DNA from 4 places in the Pseudomonas sp. gcc21 genome. Region 2 is predicted to be linked to each of the others. Evidence: predicted binding sites of a transcription regulator. Region 2 holds the regulator's gene; each other region holds the start of a gene.
What was found. The regulator FliA, encoded in region 2, starts transcription of late flagellar genes. The targets are predictions, from matches to a motif close to CTAAAGTTTNNNNNNNNNNNGCCGNTAA.
Positions count from the first base shown of each region.

Region 1: the regulator FliA is predicted to act here: its motif matches at 2,136-2,163, upstream of HG264_RS18135 (methyl-accepting chemotaxis protein).
Region 3: the regulator FliA is predicted to act here: its motif matches at 2,783-2,810, upstream of motA (flagellar motor stator protein MotA).
Region 4: the regulator FliA is predicted to act here: its motif matches at 3,383-3,410, upstream of HG264_RS10785 (methyl-accepting chemotaxis protein).

Region 1 is NZ_CP051625.1:3,909,916-3,915,294, forward strand. Features, by position in the region: gene HG264_RS18130 (IclR family transcriptional regulator) at 1-142, opposite strand, end outside; gene HG264_RS18135 (methyl-accepting chemotaxis protein) at 392-2,080, opposite strand; gene HG264_RS18140 (FxsA family protein) at 2,314-2,763, shown strand; gene HG264_RS18145 (co-chaperone GroES) at 2,966-3,256, shown strand; gene groL (chaperonin GroEL) at 3,313-4,959, shown strand.
Region 2 is NZ_CP051625.1:1,582,082-1,587,460, forward strand. Features, by position in the region: gene HG264_RS07325 (chemotaxis protein CheA) at 1-1,406, opposite strand, end outside; gene HG264_RS07330 (protein phosphatase CheZ) at 1,419-2,210, opposite strand; gene HG264_RS07335 (chemotaxis response regulator CheY) at 2,230-2,607, opposite strand; gene HG264_RS07340 (RNA polymerase sigma factor FliA) at 2,783-3,517, opposite strand; gene fleN (flagellar synthesis regulator FleN) at 3,517-4,344, opposite strand; gene flhF (flagellar biosynthesis protein FlhF) at 4,493-5,379, opposite strand, start outside.
Region 3 is NZ_CP051625.1:1,883,647-1,889,025, reverse strand. Features, by position in the region: gene epmA (EF-P lysine aminoacylase EpmA) at 1-522, shown strand, start outside; gene asd (archaetidylserine decarboxylase) at 992-1,855, opposite strand; gene HG264_RS08750 (rhodanese-like domain-containing protein) at 1,865-2,674, opposite strand; gene motA (flagellar motor stator protein MotA) at 2,960-3,814, shown strand; gene motB (flagellar motor protein MotB) at 3,816-4,823, shown strand; gene rsgA (small ribosomal subunit biogenesis GTPase RsgA) at 4,861-5,379, opposite strand, start outside.
Region 4 is NZ_CP051625.1:2,329,081-2,334,459, forward strand. Features, by position in the region: gene HG264_RS10760 (DUF4034 domain-containing protein) at 1-45, shown strand, start outside; gene HG264_RS10765 (serine kinase/phosphatase) at 163-564, opposite strand; gene HG264_RS10770 (GFA family protein) at 669-1,091, shown strand; gene glgP (alpha-glucan family phosphorylase) at 1,258-2,922, shown strand; gene HG264_RS10780 (DksA/TraR family C4-type zinc finger protein) at 3,078-3,344, shown strand; gene HG264_RS10785 (methyl-accepting chemotaxis protein) at 3,513-5,135, shown strand; gene HG264_RS10790 (porin) at 5,162-5,379, shown strand, end outside.

The sequences.
Region 1 (5,379 bases), 1.7 Mb from region 2:
GTCCGGTTATGCGTGCGATCTCCTGGTTACCGAGCGTAACCGACCCTTCATTGAACGCCCGCAGCACGTTCAGGCCGCGAGAAAGCGATTCTACGAAGCGACGATCCTTGGTGGCGTCGCTGGGGAATATCTGTTTGGACACGTCCTTATCTCCGTCGTGATCTGGTCGGCCATCAATGGCCAAGAGCCTACCCGAGAGCTTCACGACCTACGCCGCATTAGTCAATCAAAGGAGACTTGCGTCACATTTTTCGGTGACTGGTTTGAACAGCGAGGGCACGCCGCCTGTGCTTTTGCTCCATGAGATAGCGGCGGAGTGCTTGAAGTACAGCCTGATGACGCAGCTCAGGGTCGGGCGTGCCCCAACCCTGAGCTGGGAGGGGAGGGAGGCTCAGTGCACCCTGAACTGGGATACCAACTGCCTGAGATTTTCGCCCAGCCGTGCGAGCTCGTTGCTGGCGTCGGAGGTCTGGCTGACTCCCGTTGAGCTTTGTGCCGCCGCGTTGACGATGCTGACGACGTTGCGATTGATGTCTTCGGCGACATGGCTCTGTTGTTCGGATGCAGCGGCCACCTGAATTATCTGGCCGCGGATCATACCGACCGACTCTTCGATGGTCTGCAGCGATCCTGCTGCCTCGTTGATCGCGCTGACCGTGTGTTGCGATTGCGCCTGAGCACCTTTCATGTGATCAGCGGCTTTCTTTGATTCATCGACGTAGCTCTCGATCATGGCGCGGATCTGCGTAGCCGATTCACCGCTACGGCTGGCGAGCTGTCTGACTTCGTCTGCTACTACAGCAAAACCGCGTCCCATCTCGCCAGCGCGCGCCGCCTCGATTGCTGCGTTAAGCGCCAGCAGGTTGGTCTGTTCAGTGACTTCACGGATCACGTCCACCACCGACTGAATCTCATCGCTCTTGGCTGCCAGCGCCTCGATCATCCGTGCACTTTCCTGCAAGGTAGTAAACAGGTGCCGGACCGATTCCTGGGATGACAGAACGGTGCCGCGGCCCAGTCGCGATTGCTCGTCTGCTACCGACGCAGCGCTTTCGACTTCGGTGGCATTTCCGGCGATCTGGAGCACGGTTGCGGCCATCTCGTTGATTGCCGAGGCAATCTGATCGGTCTCGCTTCCCTGCAGTTCGACGGAGGCCTGCGTCTCTGAGGCGATATGACTCAGCTCCTCCGCAGCGGACGCAAGCTGATCGGTGGTCTCGCCTACCTGTGCAATGGCCTGTTGGATCTTCGAGACAAAGGCGTTGAATTGACGGCCCAGCTCGCTCAGCTCGTCGGTGCCCTGTGCGGGCAAACGCTGCGTCAGGTCGCCGTCGCCCTCGGCGATTTCCTGCATCATGCGGGTAGCGCTATTGAGCGGGCGGGTGACGGTGCGGCCGATGAAGATCCCAAGCAGGATCGCGACGCCGACGATAAATAGCGTGATCCACAGTATGCGGCTGAGCGCAGCCGCGGTGTTCGCTTCGATCTCCTGCTGTGCTGCGCTCACCGCTCTATCGACATCGGTGACGTAAATGCCCGCTCCGATAACCCATTGCCATTCAGGCAGATCGATCGAATAGGATATCTTCGGCTCCGGCTGGCCTGTTGCCGGATTCGTCCAGATATAGTCGTGGAACCCCTGGCCGCTTCGCCCGCTCGAGATCAGATTGCGCAACAACTCTCTGCGCGCCGGCGTCGAATCCACTGATGGCCCTTCGGCGCTGGGCTTGGGCCGAAAGGCCAGATTGTAGGAGTCGTATGTCCATGCATAGATATAGTTGTTATCGCCGAAACCCATCGAGCGAATAATGTCCCGCGCCGCCGTCTGGGCCGTGCTCTTGTCCATATAGGGGTCGGTATAGACCTCCTCGATAGCCGTGCGCGCCGCGTCCACTACCTGCTTGAGTCCGGTCTTGTGGGCTTCGATAAGTTGAGTGCGCAGTCGCTCCACCTCAGCAGCTCCCTGCACCTGAATCTGATTGAAGGTTAGCCAGGCAGTGACTCCTGCGGTCAACAAGACGGGAAGCAGAATCCCGATTAGCAGGCGGGACCGTATGCTGAGGCTTGAAACAAGATTCATGACGTTTCCTTACTGGGCTCCGGGCGGAACAATGATCTGAATGGTTACGTGCAAGGTATCGGCAGGCGACGCGGGTTCTGAAGTGTCTATCTCGGGCTTTTTGATGTTTTTTCTCCTCAGACGCCGTCGGTCTGCCGAGGCCGGCGGATGAGAGGTAGCCGGTTGATGTCGAAGGTTGAAGTCTTTGCCAGTGAACCCCATATAGCTTGTTTGCCATCTCATGAGAGGCTGCCATGCCCCTGATTCGAATTTTGCTGTTGCTGATCCCGCTGATCGAACTGGCGGGCCTGATATTGCTGGGCCAGGCGATCGGAGTCGGGTTCACCCTGCTCTGGGTGTTGGTAAGCGGGTTGCTTGGCGTAGCAGTCATACAACGACAGGGCTGGGGAATGCTCCAGCGTCTGCAGATGCAAATGGCTGAGAACCGCGCGCCTTTCTCCATTCTAAAGTCGGGAATGTGGGGCGTGCTGGCCGGTGTGCTGTTACTGATCCCGGGTGTCGTGACTGATGTTCTGGCAGTCCCTGCCTTGATACTCGCGCTGCGTAATCGCAACCGACCCGGTCCGGGCGAACCAGGCGGGCCGACAGTCTGGAAGCGCGGCGAGCACCACGTCATCGAAGGCGAGTGGGAGGCTGGTCGCAAGGAGTCGTCCGACTCGGATCAGCGCATCAATCGCGACTGAACCAGGCAGAAAAATTTTGCGGCAGGGGGCTTGAAAAGCTTTTACAGGGCCCCATTAAGGATTCACCAGTTTTGGCAGGCTCCCTCATCGGGTGCATGCCCTGAACAAAAGCATGCTCAGGCATGTTTGTCAGGCTGAAAAGCCTGTTTTTCTTGGGACGCCGGCACGCCGGCTTTTAGAAGCTAATTGGAGACTAAACACGATGAAAATTCGTCCGTTACACGATCGCGTCGTCGTTCGTCGCAGCGAAGAAGAAACTAAAACCGCTGGCGGTATCGTTCTGCCTGGCTCAGCCGCAGAAAAGCCAAATACCGGCGTGGTAGTAGCTGTAGGTACCGGGCGTCTGCTGGACAACGGTGAAGTGCGCGCACTGGCCGTCAAGGAAGGTGACAAGGTTGTCTTTGGTCCCTATTCCGGCAGCAGCACCATCAAGATCGACGGCGAAGACCTGCTGATCATGAGCGAATCCGAAATTTATGGTGTGCTGGACTGATCCGCGAACTGCTGACGTCCTGCATTTCTCCAACGAATATATGAAGGAAAGCGAAAATGGCTGCTAAAGAAGTTAAGTTCGGAATTTCCGGCCGCAACAAGATGCTGGCTGGTGTGAATACTCTGGCTGACGCCGTAAAGGCTACTCTGGGACCGAAGGGTCGCAACGTGTTGATCGAGCGCAGCTTCGGCGCGCCGATGATCACCAAGGACGGCGTTTCCGTTGCCAAGGAAATCGAGCTGAAAGACAAGTTCGAGAACATGGGTGCCCAGCTGGTCAAGGACGTAGCGTCCCGCGCCAACGACGACGCCGGTGACGGTACTACCACCGCGACCGTTCTGGCTCAGGCTATCGTTACCGAAGGTCTGAAGTCTGTTGCTGCCGGCATGAACCCCATGGACCTCAAGCGCGGCATCGACAAGGCGACTACCGCTATCGTTGCCGAGCTGAAGAACCTGGCCAAGCCCTGCGCTGATTCCCGCGCCATCGCTCAGGTCGGCACCATCTCGGCCAACTCCGATGAGTCCATCGGCAAGATCATCGCTGACGCGATGGAAAAAGTCGGCAAGGAAGGCGTTATCACTGTTGAGGAAGGCTCCGGCCTGGACAACGAGCTGTCTGTCGTAGAAGGCATGCAGTTCGATCGCGGCTACCTGTCTCCTTACTTCGTCAACAAGCCAGAAACCATGGCTGCCGAGCTGGACAACCCGTACATCCTGCTGGTTGACAAGAAGATCTCCAACATCCGCGAAATGCTGCCGATTCTGGAAGCTGTTGCCAAGGCTGGCCGTCCGCTGATGATCGTTGCTGAAGACGTTGAAGGCGAAGCGCTGGCGACTCTGGTTGTCAACAACATGCGTGGCATCGTCAAGGTTGCAGCCGTCAAGGCGCCTGGCTTCGGTGATCGTCGCAAGGCAATGCTGCAGGATATCGCTATCCTGACCGGCGGTACCGTGATCAGCGAAGAAGTTGGGCTGAACCTTGAGAACACGTCTCTTGAGCACCTTGGCCAGGCCAAGCGCGTTCAGATCAACAAGGACAACTCCACTGTTATCGACGGTGCGGGCACCCAGATCGACATCGAAGCGCGTGTATCGCAGATCCGTAAGCAGATCGACGACACTACCTCCGATTACGACCGTGAGAAGCTGCAAGAGCGTCTGGCCAAGCTGGCCGGCGGTGTTGCCGTCATCAAGGTTGGCGCAGCGACTGAAGTCGAGATGAAAGAGAAGAAGCACCGCGTTGAAGACGCTCTGCACGCAACCCGTGCGGCCGTTGAAGAAGGCGTGGTACCTGGCGGTGGGGTAGCGCTGGTTCGCGCGCTGCAGGCAATCGAAGGCATGACTGGTGCTAACGATGACCAGACTGTCGGCGTCAATCTGCTGCGTCGCGCTGTCGAAGCACCTTTCCGTCAGATCGTGACCAACGCCGGTGACGAAGCTTCTGTCGTGCTGGACAAGGTCAAGGCCGGCTCCGGTAACTATGGTTACAACGCTGCCACCGGTGAGTACGGCGACATGATCGAAATGGGTATCCTCGATCCGGCCAAGGTCACTCGCGCTGCGCTGCAGGCTGCTGCCTCCGTGGCCAGCCTGATGATCACGACCGAAGCCATGATTGCTGAGTTGCCGGACGACGACAAGCCAGCAATGCCTGACATGGGCGGCATGGGTGGTATGGGCGGCATGGGCGGCATGATGTAACGCTGCTTTCCCGCTCCGAAAACCCGGTCTGTAAAGACCGGGTTTTTTTTGTGCCTGGAGCATTGATTAGAAGATCATGTGTAAGCGATTACCTACACGAGATGTAAGCCATGACTGCCAAATGCTGTCAGCATGACAGTTGATTGGCTGTGTGATAATGGCTAAGCTATTGAATATAAAGAACATTATTTTATAGAAGGACAGGCGAGACCCTGTAGCAGCGCCTTGATTCCCTATGGATTGGACGTATTATGTATCCATGTGTGACGGATCACGCACCCCGACAGGAAGTTGGGGAAGGGATTTCCAGGAAGGTAAAGTCAGGATGACTTGGACACGGATTGCACAAATGGAATGAAGAGCGGGCGGGTTAATCCCCGCCCCTTTTTTTGCCTGCGATTTATGGCCTGACGTAGAACC
Region 2 (5,379 bases):
AGGTGAACCAGCGGATCGGCCAGCGCCTCGACCAGGTTCTTGTCGAGGTCAGTTTCCTCCCCGATCAGCTCGAGCGTGATTTCTTTCTTGAGAGCACGTGCAAGATCGCGCACGACACGCGGAAAGCGGCCAAACACCTTCTTGATTGGCTGCATGCGGGTCTTCATCACGGATGACTGCAGATCGGCCGTCACCACATCAAGATTGCCCACAGCCTTGCTCAGCTCCTCGCCGCCAGTGCTCGCCCCAAGACGCACCAGGCGGTTGCGCACCAGCACCAGCTCGCCGACCAGATTCATGATTTCGTCGAGGCGCGCTGTGTCCACGCGCACCGTGGTTTCTGCGGGATGTGCATCAGCAGCGGCCGGTGCTTTTGCCGCGACGGGCTCGGGCTGGCGGGCGGGTGCAGGTGCAGCAGCTGGCCGGGCATCGGGTCTGGCCGCAGCGGCAGCGGTGGTGTCAGAAGCTGAGTCAACGTCAGACTTGCCCGGCGCCTTGCCGGTGCCATGCAGTTGATCCAGCAGCGCTTCGAATTCATCATCGGTAATATGATCGATACCTGCCGAGTCTGCGGCAGGTTCGTCCCTGGAAACAGCTTGCGCCGCGTCTGTCGCGCCCGGACCTTTGCCGGTGCCGTGCAACTGATCCAACAAAGCTTCGAATTCGTCGTCAGTGATGACGTCATCAGACGCGCCAGTGTCCGGTATCGATGCGCTGGCAGCCGCCGCTACGGCCGCAACAGGCGGTTTACCTGCTCCGTGCAGTTGATCAAGCAGGGCTTCAAACTCTTCGTCGGTTATTTCATCGCTATCGCTATCGCCGCTACCCGCACTGCCGGCAGACACAGGCAAAGCGGATTCAACGGCCTCGGCAGAGGGCTCTGCCTGTAGCGCGTCCAGAAGTTTCTCGAACTCGTCGTCGGTGATATCACCTTCGCCGCCGGCTGCTTCCGGAGTGTCCACGGTGGTCGCTTCTACTGTCTGGTTCGAGGTGACAGGCTCATGGTTTTCGCTCGCCGCTGGTTTCGCCAGCAAGGCCAGCGCTTCAAGCAATGCAGGCTCAGCGGGCGTGGGCGTCTCGCCTTCGCGCACCTGAGCGAACATGCTGTTGACCGCATCAAGCGCCTGCAGCACGACGTCCATCAGTTCGGAGGTCACCGAACGTTCGCCCTTACGCAGGATGTCGAACACGTTTTCCGCGATATGACAGCAGCCAACCAGTGCGTCCAGTTGCAGGAATCCGGCACCGCCTTTTACGGTGTGAAAGCCGCGAAAGATCGCATTGAGCAGATCGGCGTCGTCCGGACGGTTTTCCAGTTCTACCAACTGCTCGGACAACTGCTCCAGGATCTCTCCGGCTTCCACCAGAAAGTCCTGAAGAATTTCCTCATCCGCGTCAACACTCATGCACTCGCTCCCTTAAAAACCAAGACTGGACAGCAAATCATCGACTTCGTCTTGCCCAGACACTACGTCTTCCCTTATATCGGCATGAATCTGCGGACCTTCACCCTTTTCTGGGGCTTTTTTCGGCTGTACGCCATCGCCGTGCTCGATTCCGGCAAGGCGATCGACCTTCCCGGCCATACGCACCAGACTCACCAGGCTTTCCTCTACATCGTGAACCAGCGTCGTTACACGCTTGATGACCTGGCCAGTCAGATCCTGGTAATCCTGAGCGATCATGATGTCGTTCAGATGGGTCGAGACGGTTGTCGCAGACTGCTCGGTGCGCGTGAGGAATTCTCCGATGCGTCGAGACAGGTCGCGAAATTCATCGGCGGTCATTTGCCGGCGCTGCAGACGCGCCCATTCGAGGCGCAACGCCGCCGCCTCTTCGCCAATCTCGGCGACATGGGGGGTGCTGCTTTCCACCAGATCCATGGTGCGATTGGCAGCCTTGTCGGTGAGCTGCACGACATAGTCGAGACGGTCCGAGGCATCGGAAATCTTCGAGGCTTCGCCGCTGTCGCCCAGCGCGTGGGAGGTGTCGATCTGAAAATTCACGATGGCGTTGTGTAACGCCCGGGTAAGCTGGCCTACCTCGTGATACAGCCCGCGGTCTCGGGCCTGATTGATCGCGTGCACCACCAGCACCGCTTCGCTGAATTGCCCATTTTCTAGATACTCAACGAGCTGTAGTGCATGCTCCTTGAGGGATTGCTCAAACTGTTGAGCAGTCGCCTGGCCGGGATCCTTGCTTAACGCCATCATCTGGTACCCCGGTTGGTTATTTCGGCTGAACGCGCTCGAAAATCTTTTCGATCTTTTCCTTGAGCGCCTGGGCAGTGAATGGCTTGACCACATAACCGCTCACACCTGCCTGGGCGGCCTCGATGATCTGGTCGCGCTTGGCCTCGGCTGTGACCATGAGCACCGGAAGATGCTTCAGACGGTCGTCAGCGCGAACCGCCCTGAGCAGGTCAATACCGCTCATACCGGGCATGTTCCAGTCAGTGACGAGGAAATCGAAATTGCCGCTCTGGAGCATTGGCAAAGCAGTATTGCCGTCATCGGCTTCAGCGGTGTTGGTGAACCCGAGGTCACGCAGCAGGTTCTTGATAATGCGCCTCATCGTCGAAAAATCGTCGACGATGAGAATTTTCATATTCTTGTCCAAGTAAACCTCCGTACAAACCAGAAAAAAGTGCAGGTTCGCACTCTGCTGAATTCATGTCCCTGAGCGAGAAGCGCTCAGCAAGTAAAGCGCGCACCCTAAGCTGACCCGCCGGCAGGCGACACAGCCACGGCTGCGATAGCCGGACCAGAGATCCGGCTATCTATTATTCGTTCTTCCAGGCGACCAGGCGTGCGCGCAACCTGGCGGCGCACTGGGTATGCAGCTGACTCACCCTCGATTCGCTCACGCCCAGCACCGCGCCAATCTCCTTGAGATTCAGCTCTTCGTCGTAGTACAGGGAAAGCACCAGCCGCTCGCGCTCCGGGAGGCCTTCGATGGCCTCGACCAGTGCGCCGCGAAAGCGCTCGTCATGCAATTCGCCCTGGGGCTCACCCTCGGCGTGCACATCCGCCGCCGCACCGGATTCGAGCAGATCCTCGAAGCTGAACAGCTTGCTGCCTGCGGTGTCGCCAAGAATCGCGTAGTAATCCTCAAGGCTCATCTCTAATTCGGCCGCAACCTCATGATCTTTAGCGTCACGTCCGAGCCTGGCCTCCACTGCGCGGATGGCATCACTGACCATGCGCGTATTGCGGTGAACCGATCGGGGCGCCCAGTCGCCTTTACGAACCTCATCCAGCATGGCGCCACGAATGCGGATGCCGGCGTAGGTTTCGAAACTGGCGCCCTTTGAATGGTCGAATTTGCGTGAAGCTTCGAGCAGGCCGATCATGCCCGCCTGCATCAGATCTTCTACCTGCACGCTGGATGGCAAGCGCCCGAGCAAGTGATAGGCAATGCGTTTGACGAGGGGAGCAAACTGTTCGACCAGCAGATCCTGCTGACCCGCTGCACGTTGGGTACGGTTGTACATATAGGCTCCACTGGCGGACGCGATCATGAATCTGCCCCCGATTGCTGGACCAGACGTTCCACAAAGAACTCCAGGTGACCACGCGGGTTAACCGGCAACGGCCAGGCATCAACCTTCTGCGCAATGCCGCGAATGGCCAGCGAGGCCTTGCTTCGCGGGAAGGCGTCAAATACCGCGCGCTGTTTCTGCACCGCTTTGCGTACGGATTCGTCATAGGGCACCGCGCCGACATATTGCAGCGCCACGTCCAGGAACCGATCGGTCACCTTGGTCAGTTTGGCGAAGACAGTGCGGCCTTCCTGCGGCGTATTGACCATGTTGGCCAGCACCCGAAAACGGGTCATGCCATGGTCGCGATTGAGCAGCTTGATCAGCGCATAGGCGTCAGTAATCGAGGTCGGCTCGTCGCACACAACCACCAACACTTCCTGGGCGGCGCGCACGAAGCTCACGACCGAGTCGCCTATTCCGGCAGCGGTGTCGACTATCAACACGTCAATGTTGTCGCCGATGTCACTGAAGGCCTGAATAAGCCCGGCGTGTTGCTGCTGGTTCAGGTTGACCATGCGCGCCGCACCTGATGCGGCGGGAACGATGCGGATGCCGCCGGGGCCGTCAATCAGCACATCCCGCAGGTCACATTTGCCATCAAGCACGTCCGCAAGCGTGGCCTTGGGCTTGATACCCAGGAGCACGTCCACGTTGGCGAGGCCAAGGTCGGCATCGAGCAGTACGACCCGACGCCCCAACGCCGCCAGCGCCATGCTGAGGTTGACGGATACGTTGGTTTTGCCGATCCCGCCCTTGCCGCCGGTGACCGCGATAACCTGAACCGGATGATTGCTGCCCATCTGTGTGGATTACCTTGTAATAAGAATTCGTGTTAGCAAATTTGTAAAAATCGCACCGTGTCTGCTACAGGGCGGCTCACTGACGGAACGCCGGCCTGGTTCGCTTGCTGCATGCCGCCGTGAGGCGAAGTGCGCTAATCACCGGCTCTTAACCTGCATGCAGTATACCTGCAAAGACATTACCCATCGCCTCGTCAGCAGGCGCTTCGCCAGCATGGCTGGCCATGTTCACCGCGCGACTGACCAGCTTGTGTCCGACCGCTTGACAGATGTCGTCCGGAATGCGCTGGCCATCTGCCATATAGGCTACCGGCAAAGCTTGTTCCATAGCCAGACCCAGGGACTCACCCAGCGTGGCAGCCTCATCGATCTTGGTCAGGATACAACCGGACAATCCGCAGGACTTGTAATGATGGTAGGCGGACTTCAACACCTGGTACTGGCTCGTCGCGGCCAGCACCAGCAAGGTCCGCACCCGTTGCCCCTGCGCCGCCAGCTCGTTCAATTGACTACGCAGTTGCGGATCCTGACCTTGCATGCCGGCTGTATCGACCAGCACCATGCGCTTGCCGGCAAACTCCTTGAGCACATCAGTCAGACTGTTCTGCTCATCAACCACCCGCACCGGTACATTCAGAATACGTCCAAGCGTACGCAACTGTTCATGCGCGCCAATCCGGAAGGTATCCATGGTGACCAGCGCAACATGCTGACTGCCGTGTTTGAGCACATACCGTGCTGCCAGCTTGCCGAGACTGGTGGTCTTGCCGGCGCCTGTCGGGCCAACCAGCGCAATCACACCGTTCTGATCGATCAGTTCGTCCCGGATGACCGGAATGCTATGAGACAGATGCGCCAGCAGCATGCGCCAGGCCTGACGGATATCGGTCACATCAGCCACTTTAGCCATCAATTGCTTGCTCAGCCCTGCCGGCAGGCCGAGCTGGGTAAGCCGACGCCACAAGCTGGCCTGATGGGGATTTTGCTGATTGATCTGCCCCCAGGCCATGTTGCCCAGCTGGGTCTCGAGCATTT
Region 3 (5,379 bases), 300 kb from region 2:
GCGGATCTCTTCAGGGATCTGCTTGTATTGGATATTCATGGTTGCAATACATCGGAGCTGGCGCGGGTGGGGCGTGAGCGCTGCGGTTTTTTCGGCGAGCTGGATCGCGACGGCTGGCTCAACCTGCTGTTTTCCCATCTCATCGAGCCCCGGTTGATCGAACCCACCATGGTCTACGCTTTTCCTGCGTCCCAGGCTGCGCTGGCAAGGATCGTCGACTCAGACGACAGGGTCCCGAGCGCGGCGCGTTTTGAGTTGTTCATCAACGGCATGGAATTGGCCAACGGTTACTTCGAGCTGACCGATGCGCTGGAGCAAGCACGCCGCTTCGAGGCTGATCAGCAATTGCGCGCGGCACTGGATCGTCCCGTGCTTCCCGTGGACGAGCACTTGATCCAGGCATTGCATAGTGGTTTACCCGAATGCGCAGGCGTGGCGTTAGGCGTGGATCGTCTGGTTATGCTGGCTGTGGGGGCAAGCAGTATTGATGAGGTTGTAGCCTTTCCCATTGCTCGCGCGTGATAGCTACCTGATCCGATAACTCGGGGTCTGCTGTCGCCTCGCTTCGCATGGCGTTGGAGTAGCCTGAAAGGACAACCAGAGCGAAGGCGGTTTTAAATCTCCACCTCACGCCGATGCTCATCAAGCCCGGCGGCTGTCAGGGTGTAGCAAGTGTCGAAAACAGGGATGTTTTCGTCAAGCCCCCAGGGATGGGTTCACGGCGTCTTGCGGAGTCCCGGCAGTTGGCGGGCGCCACTACGCAATCGCCAGATAAAAACACAGCCTGGTTTTGGTGGACGTTCTGGGCCGGCTGTCGCGGGGTGACACCGTTGCGCCGACACGCTGCAAGTACATCCCTATAAGCTCGTCGATGACATCCCTGTCATCGCACGGTCGACTGAACCCTGTCGCCCCGCTTCGCGTGAACTTGAGAATGGCCTGATGGAAAGCTCTACCAGCGGATTGCGTCGCCATTCAGGCCCGTACTGGTTCAGTCCTCCGCTTTTTGTTGCTGCTTGCCAAGCTTTTGGCCCATCTGCACGAAGTCGCCGGCACCCAGGCCCTTGTCCCACTCAACCTTGCCGGGCCCGAAGAGTACAATCGCAGTCGAACCAAGCTTGAATCGACCCATCTCTGCTCCGCGATCCAGAGACGGCGCTGCTTCGTTGTAATTGCGCGCGTGAAGCTGGCGTCGGTGGGGGGCAACCAGGCCGGCCCAGACGGTTTCCACTGAGGCAACGATCATCGCGCCTACCAACACCAGGCCCATCGGTCCGGCCGGCGTGTCGAAGATACAGACCACGCGCTCATTGCGGGAGAAGAGCCGCGGTACGTTCTCGGCCGTGACGCGGTTAACCGAGAACAGATCGCCGGGAACGTAAATCATGTCGCGCAGGGTGCCGCCTAGTGGCATGTGTACCCGGTGATAGTCGCGTGGCGACAGGTATACGGTGGCGAACTGACCGCCCTGAAACAATTCAGCGTGTTCGGTATTTCCTCCGACCAGCTCCTGCACGCTATAGCTTTGGCCCTTCGCCTGAAAAATCCGGCCGTGCGCTATCGCTCCAAGCTGACTGATCACGCCATCGGCGGGACTCAGAACTGACTCGGGTGCTGAGTCGAGTGGACGCGCATCGCGCGTGAGCGCACGCGTGAAAAAATCATTGAAGCAAGCATAAGCAGTAGGTTCAGGTTCTACGGCCTGACGCATATCGACCTGATATCGCTTGACGAACCAGGTGATAAAGGGATTTTTGACCCACGACCAGGTGCAATTGGCCAGGCCGCCGGCAGCTCGTGACAGCAAATGCTGGGGCAGCAGGTACTGCAGAATGATGAAGAGACGATCTTGCATTATGGGTCCTTAGCTTTCGATAGGGGCGTCGGGGTGATTGCCCCATTCCGACCACGAGCCTGCGTAGGCTTTGACGCGCGGATAACCGAGAATCTTCGCTGCGAGGTAAGTGAAGCCGGAGCGGTGATGGGTCTGGCAGTGCGTAACAATTTCCTTGTCCGGGGTTATGCCCAACTCGGCAAGCTTGTCCGCGAGATCGGTGCGTAGCCGGAGACCGCGCTGGGGGTCCATGCCGGCAGTCCATTCAAAATTGATCGCGCCGGGGATGTGACCGCCCCGGGCAGCAAGTACTTTCTCGCCGCGGTGTTCTTCAGGCGAGCGCGCGTCCCAGATTACCCGGTCGGAGCTTTGCTGCTCGCGAACAAGCGTTGCCAGATCGATTGTGTGATCATGGTTGAGATTGATCTGCGGCTGGGTGGGCTCGCGGGGTTCAAGCGTGCTGACCAGCGGTTTGCCTTCTGCGATCCAGGCCTGCAGCCCGCCGTTGAGGTAGGAATAATGGCTATGTCCGATTGAATCAAGCAACCAGATGAAGCGACCGGCCCAGCCGCCGCCCTCACCGTCATAAACGATATAGTGCAGCTCCGGATGATGCCCTAGCCGGCCAAACAACTGTTCCAATCGCTCCTGAGCAGGTAACAGGCCGGGTATCGGCGGGGCAGAGGTTATTTCTGGCGGCACCACCGACACTGCTCCGGCTATATGGCCGGCCTGGTACTCCTCGAGCTTGCGTAGATCAACGAGGCGGTACGTTGTCGGATTCAGTGGTGCCGGGAGCTGATCCGGTTCGATCAGCAAGGGTAAGCAGGGATGCGACATGTCTAAATCCTGATCGATATTCATCCAGGGTGTCTACTGTGCCGGTTTGCGGCCATCGGTTGATCCAAGCCAAGCGAGGAGGGTTACAAGCTTCTGAGCAAAATTGTACTCAGGGTTTGGTTCGCCTTGCCGATAGAGTCTTCGTGGCAACCATCGTTTCGTTTGGCACTTGTTCACCTTAACCTGATGGCGCGAATGGTCGTCACTATACCTGATCACTAGCGTATTGCCGCGCAAAAACGGCTGCCAAATACGTCCAATTTCTTGTCCGGGTTTTACGCGTTTATGTTGAAAATTGCAGGGTTTCTTGTCGTTATCGTCAGTGTGTTGGGCGGGTTCGTATTATCCGACGGGAAGGTCGCGGCGCTATGGCATCCGTTTGAAATCCTGATTATTGGCGGCGCTGCGTTGGGCGCTTTCCTCGTTGCCAACAGTATGGCAACGGTCCGCAATACCTTCGCCAAGGTCCCGCAGATTCTGTTTGGCCACCGCTTCGGCAAACCTTATTTCCTGGATGTGCTCGGCCTGCTGTATGAAATTCTCAATAAGTCCCGTCGAGAGGGGATGATGGCCATCGAGCCCGATATTGAGGAGCCGCAGGAGAGTCCGATCTTCAGCAAGTATCCGGCGATTCTCAAGGATGACCGCATGATCGCTTTTATCTGCGATTACCTGCGCATCATGTCCACCGGCAACATGGCTCCGCATGAGCTTGAAGCCTTGTTCGACGTCGAGATTTCCAGCCTCACCGAGGAGTTGCAGACACCCTCCCATGCGGTCAATCGCGTTGCAGACGCGCTGCCGGGCTTCGGCATTGTGGCTGCGGTGCTGGGGATTGTGATTACGATGGGCATTCTTGGCGACGCGAATAATGCGCAGATCGGGGAGAAGGTGGCTACCGCGCTGGTTGGCACCTTCCTCGGTATCCTGGCCGCCTATGGCTTCGTTGGGCCTTTTGCTGCAGCCATGGAGCACGATGCGACCGAGGAGGCCAATACCTACGAGGCGGTGAAAATGTGTCTGGTTGCAAGTGCTCAGGGTTTGCCGCCCGCCTTGGCGGTGGAATTTGGCCGTAAGGCGTTATTGTCGGAGTATCGGCCAAGTTTCATTGAGCTGGAAGAGTCGGTGAAGGGCCGCTGAGATGGCTGACGATCAACCGATTATTGTCAAACGGATCAGCCGTAAGGCAGCAGCTCACCATGGCGGCTCGTGGAAGATCGCCTTCGCCGATTTCGCGGTAGCGATGATGGCATTCTTTCTGGTGATGTGGCTGGTCACAGTGGCGACGCCCGGCCAGCTGGCGATGGTGTCAGGTTACTTCAACGATCCGATCGGTTTCTCGGAGGGTGGCAGTCCGTATGCGATAGATCTGGGAGGCTCTCCGACCGTGGCTCCGCAGAAGACCCTGAATGACCTGCCCGAGCAGGTTGAAGCGCCCCCGCAACTGGATAACGAAACCATAGCGGATCTGGCCGAGATGGCTGAGCGGCAAGAGCTCGATCTTCTGCTACAGGAGCTGCAAAACAAGATCGACGCTGAGCCGGTGCTCCAGCGGTTCAAGGACCAGATCCTGCTGGAGATCACCCAGGATGGTTTACGCATTCAGATTGTCGATGCGGAGAATCGTCCGATGTTTGCCAGCGGCAGCCCACGGCTACAGTCCTATTTCGAAGACATCTTGCTGGCGCTGGCTGACACCATTTCCAGCGTGCCGAAGAAAATCAGTATCGGTGGGCATACGGATGCCAAACCTTTCACCGGTCGCCGGAGCTACGGCAACTGGGAGCTGTCCGCGGAGCGTGCCAACGCAGCGCGTCGCACCCTGGTCGTGGCAGGGTACCCGGAGAGTCAGGTTGCGCGGGTAGTGGGGTACGCCGACTCGGCGCTGTTCGATCGGAACGATCCGACCAATCCGATCAATCGAAGAATCGATATCGTGGTACTCAATAAGCGTGCTGAAGCGCAGCTGATGGAAGGCGCAACTGATCAGGCTAACGCTATGTCAAAGGTGCCAGCAGAGGACGATCATAATATCGACAGGCAGAAGATTATCGAGCCGGCCGCCGCCGAGCCCGAGTCAGCGCCGCAGAAGCGACCTGCCAATTTATTCGATGATCCCGGTTCGCTCAGAAGGCTGGGTGAGCCCTGAGATCGGCTGGCATTGTCGAAAGCAATGCCAGCGAGCCTTACGGGTTAGTGATGCCTGAGAGGATATAGCGGTAACTGCGCATGCGGGTTGATGAAATGTCTCCGCGCTCAACCGCTGCAAGCAAGGCGCAGCCGGGTTCGTGCAAATGCTGACAATCGCGGAATTTACAATGGCCGAGGAAGGGGCGGAACTCGATGAACCCCTCCAGCAGCTCGTCGTGCGAGATATGCGTCAAACCGAACTCGCGAATGCCGGGAGAATCCACCAGATCGCCGCCTTCAGGAAAGTGAAAGAGCCTGGCAGTGGTCGTGGTGTGCATGCCTTTGTTTGTCGCATCCGAAAGCGCACCCACACGCAGGTCCTCGCCGGGCAACAACACGTTGATCAATGACGACTTGCCGACGCCGGATTGACCGACAAATACGTTGATACGCCCCTTGAGTTCACTCCGTAGCTGATCCAGGCCGTCACCCGAGTCGGCCGACAGGCAGAGCGTGCGGTACCCCAATCGGGCGTATTCGTCGAGCCAGTCACGTAGATAGGCAAATTCCGCCTG
Region 4 (5,379 bases), 750 kb from region 2:
TGTCAGCGATGGGCAGCCGCAGCGGAACCCGTGGCAGCCAGATGAACCGTCTTCGCGGGACGTAACAGGCTTTCGTTCATGAGATCGCCAACCTGCAGAGTACCCGACGCCGCGCACTCACCGCGTGCGCCGGGTCAGCTGTTGCTCATTCGTAATACAAACTTACTTTTCTTCCCCGTCCCAGGGTTTGCCGTCCAGCGGCTTGACTCTCCCAAGTTCCGCTTCATCCAGCCCGTCGCCCGCACCAATATCCTCTTCGTCCACCACAGAAAAATCCTGGTCGGCAGGCACCTCGCCGTCCCCCGCTTCCAATGGCGAGCGCGAGCCGTCATCCGGCAGCAGGGTTTCCGGCGTCGCGTCGTCCATGGTCGGGCCTTCGCCCGGCTGCGAAGCCTCGGTCAAACCGGCCTCTGCCGCGCGGTCTATGGCTTCGTCTTCGGTAGGCACCTTGCCGATCGGCCCCATGGGTTCATCTTCGGGAACAGATACCTCATCGATGTCTTCGTCCACGGCGATCTGGTCGGTGGTGCGGTCCGGGTCTCGCTTTTCGTCACGCGCTTTCATTATCTTTTCTCCTTCTGGTGTTATGCAGTGGACGATTCCCGGAACAAAAGATTCCCGAGTGTGCAGCCTTTGCGCTCGGGCCCAGAGCAGACCAAGGAGTACTCATGACAACAGGCAGCTGTCTATGTGGCGAGGTAACCATTCAGATCGAAGGCCAGCTGGAACCGATCCAGGTGTGCCATTGCTCGCAGTGTCGTAAAGCACAGGGCGGGCCCTTCGCAACCAATATCCCGGTACAACGCTCTGCGGTAAATGTCGTCAGCGGCGCGCACCTCATGGCCTCATACGAGTCGTCACCCGGCAAGCAACGGGTCTTTTGCAGCCGTTGCGGCTCGCCACTGTTCAGCCAGCGCGATGCAGATCCTGGGACCATTCGGATACGTGCCGGGTTATTGGACGAACCTCTGGATACGCGCCCCGCTGTGCACTTTTATGTCGCCTCCAAAGCCGGCTGGTGGGATATCGACGATGAGCTTCCAAAACACGCCGCTGCCTATACGCCTCGGCAACCACCGCGCGGCGACTGATGTCCACGGATCGACAGGCGGTGCGGCCTTGGCCTTGCCGAAGTTGCTTGCATGCCTGACACTTAAAGACATCCCGCCTTCCAGCAGTACGGCAAGGGCAAATGGACTCACCCATAACCGACTGCGACCTCTGCTTGCCCCTATTTGACGAGAACTGGATTCGACCATGAATACTTATGATCAATGGCGTCATCCCTATCCTATCGACCCGCGGTACAACAAGCGGGTCGCGTATTTCTCCATGGAGTTTGCGATCGCCCAGCCGCTGAAAATCTATTCGGGCGGTCTGGGGTTTCTGGCGGGCTCACACATGCGCAGCGCCTATGAGCTCAAACAGAACCTGATCGGTATCGGGATGTTATGGAAGTTCGGTTATTACGATCAGGAACGCAACGAGGACCAGACACTGCGCGTGCAGCTGCAGCGCAAGTACTACCCCTTCCTGCGGGACAGTGGCATCACCGTCAAGGTGACGGTCAACAGCCACCCAGTTTACGTAAAGGCCTTGTATCTGGCGCCAGAGATATTCAACACCGCGCCGATTTACCTGCTGACCACTGACATTCCGGAAAATGACTACCTCGCGCAGACCATCACCCACCGGCTCTACGATGGGGAACACGCTGCGCGGGTAGCACAAAGCATCGTGCTCGGTATCGGCGGGGCCAAGCTGGTCGAGGCGCTGGGCGGAGCCGATCTTTATCACATGAACGAAGCCCATGCGATGCCAATGGCTTTTCAATTGATGGAGCAATTCGGCGATCTCGACGAGGTGCGCAATCGCGTCGTGCTGACCACCCACACGCCGGAACTGGCAGGCAATCAGGAACACGAGACGGCATTCCTGCGTGACATGGGCTATTTCAACGGCCTGTCCCACGAAACAGTCGTCCGCATGACCGGCCTGGATGGCCACATGTTCAGCCACACCCTCGCTGCGTTGCGTGTTTCGCGTGTGGCCAACGCCGTCTCGCACTTGCATGGTGTTGTCTCGAACGAAATGTGGGGCAGCAACCCGAATATCTGCCAGATCAAGGCGATCACCAATGCCCAGAACATGACGTTCTGGCAGGACCGCACGTTGCGCGCGGCGCTGGATGAAGGCGATGACGCGCGTCTGGTTGAACGCAAGAAACAGATGAAAGACGAGCTGTTCAAGGTGGTGGCTGACCAGACCGGTAAGCTCTTTGATCGCGATACGCTGACAGTGGTCTGGGCTCGCCGCTTCGCCGCCTATAAGCGCGCCGATCTTCTGGTCCGTGACATTTACCGTTTCACCCAGCTGATCGAGCGAAGCGACAGACCCGTGCAGGTGATCTGGGCTGGCAAGCCCTTCCCTACCGATAACGGCGCTATCGAGATGTTCGACAGGCTGGTGCGGTTTTCTTATAAAGCAGCGAAAATCGCAGTATTGACCGGTTATGAGATAGAGCTGTCCCGGCTACTCAAGCAGGGCGCAGACGTCTGGCTGAATACCCCGCGTCGCCCGCGCGAAGCATCCGGAACGAGCGGTATGACTGCAGCAATGAACGGCGCAGTAAACTTCTCGATAAAAGATGGCTGGATTCCAGAGTTTGCCCGTCACGGAGAAAACAGCTTCATCATTCCTGTTGCCGACCCGTCGCTGCCCGAACATGAACAGGACGAAGCCGACTATCAGCATCTGATGCGCATCCTCGAGCACGACATCATTGCCCGGTATTACGACAACCCGCAGGGATGGCTCGAAATCGCCAAGCAAGGGATGCGTGATGTGGTCCCCGCGTTCGACTCCAACCGGATGGCCCGCGAGTATTACGAGCAGCTGTATAACGCCGAGGTGGGCAGCTAAGACCGGTTGGTACAGGGCAATGCCCGTCCTGGAAGGCTCGCGCTGTGCCCGAATCGATTGGTCTGATGTGGCTGGATTTGCCTATCTGCCGATTGATTCCATACTTGAGGAATGAGCGCGGCGTCGGGTCGCGTGCATTTTCAATTGGAGGTCCCATGGCTACCGGTTGGGCACAGGACGGCGCAGTTCAGGATCAGATCGACGATACCGTGGATGAAGCGGTACAGCGAGCCCGTAGTAAATTGCCTCGTGGCGAAAGCCTGACGCATTGCGAAGAATGCGATGAACCCATCCCCGAAGCCCGGCGCAAAGCGCTACCCGGTGTGCGCCTGTGCATAGCCTGCCAGGCCGCTCAGGATAAAGAAAACCAGCGTCATGGTGGATACAACCGTCGTGGCAGCAAGGATAGCCAGCTCCGGTGATGTGACGGAACACTACTCCAGCATCCTCTGGCTATATGCTCATCTTTCCCAGCACCCCGCCGATAACCTCTCAAGGTGATCTTCAACGCCCTATCACTTATTTTGATAGTGGCGTTCCAATATCACGAACGCTTTGTTACATTCAGCGCAGCAGACAATGGAAGTCATATGCTCAAGAATCTCTCGCTCGTTTACAAACTCGCCCTGGTGCCAGCTCTTGCTCTGCTCGGCCTGGTGGCATATGTCGGTTATACCTCTGTACAACTCACCACGGTCGATTCCCGTCTGGTTGCGCTGGAGACCAACAGCTATCCGGTACTCGAACGCGCGGACGCCGTGCTGTTCCAGTTTTCCAGGTTGCCCGGCATTTTCAACAGTGCCGTAACCGCAGGTGAATTGTCGGCGATTGAAGAAGCCAACCAGGTGTTGTCGGACATTCAACAGCACCAAAAACAACTCGGCCAGCTAGTCGCCGGTGAGGCTCAACGCAAACGCGAGTTGGATGCATGGCGCGACTCGATCAACCGTTACGCGTCCAACGCCTCCCAGGCTTCGAGCGCACTCATTCGCGGCTCCGCTTCCTTCGATGACTTGCGTCCCAGCCTCGACCGTATGGCCAATGACCTGACCCAGGCCACGCAGCTTGGCGCTGATTTCCGCGCGAATGCCTACGCTGATTTTCTCCAGACGCTTGCCAGCACCCGTGAAGAGAACGCCGCGACCATTCGGTTCGGTATTATTTTGTCGCTCGTATTGGTGCTCCTGGTTGCACTCGGTGCCTGGGCCGTCACCCGCAGCATTATGGGCAACGTGCATGGCGTGATCAGCTCGCTGAAGGCCATCGCCCGCGGTGAAGGCGACCTGACTCGCCGGGTCAATGTGGAGTCTCACGATGAAATCGGCCTGATGATCAAACTGTTCAACGATTTTCTCGACACCTTGCAGTCCACCATTCGTCAGATTGTCGACGCAGCCTCCCCGCTGGGCCAGGTATCCAAGGAGCTGTATCGGGTCACCCAGGGCTCCGAGGAAAACGCCAAATCCCAACAGCGCCACACGGATTCCATTACGCGCGACATCCTGAACATGAACGATAACATTCAGGAAGTGGCGCGCCGCTCGCAGCAGGCATCCGAGCAGGCTGAGTCTGCTACCCAGCAGACTACCACCGCTCGCGAACGCATCGAGACATTATCTGAAAGCATCAATGACCTGGGCACCAGCGTCACCAGTGCCGTGCAGTCCATGGCTGAGCTGGAGGAAGAAACCCAGGCTGTCGGCTCGGTACTGACGGTGATCCGCAGCATCGCCGAACAGACCAACCTGCTGGCACTGAACGCAGCGATCGAAGCTGCTCGGGCGGGCGAGCAGGGTCGCGGTTTTGCTGTGGTGGCTGATGAGGTACGCAACCTGGCACAAAAAACCGCGACATCGACCGCCGAGATCCAGCAGATCATTCAGCGCCTGCAAAACAGCGCCAATACCGTGCTCCATGTAATGACTGCCAACAGCGAGAAATCCCGCGACAGCATCGAGCGCTCCGCAGAGGCGACCCAGCTATTGGCGACTATCGCCACCGCAGTCAACCAAATCAACGAGCTGAACGCCGGCATTGCCCGCTATACGCACGAGCAGACCGGCCTCTCGAGCTCTATCCAGAAAGAAACCCAGGTCCTGCAGCATGATGCGCAGGCCACGGCGAAAGGAGCGGAAGCCACTGCACGCCTCGGCGAACAGCTGATTTCCACGGAAGACAACCTGCGCGGGGCTACCGCACAGTTCCGCGTTTGATAACACCGCAAGGAGCACTACCTGAAATGAATAAATCACGCGTCATCGGTCTGGCGGCCATGTGTCTGGCCGCCACTCCAGCAGTTGCGCTGGAACAGGGCGAGCACCGACTCAATGCATTTGGGACACTCGGCGTCAGTTATATGGGCGGTGAGGACGATGGTCGCACCTATGGAAAACAGGGCCAGACCACCGATTCCTGGAGAGGTGATGAGCTATCAAAGCTCGGCGCCCAGTTCCGTTA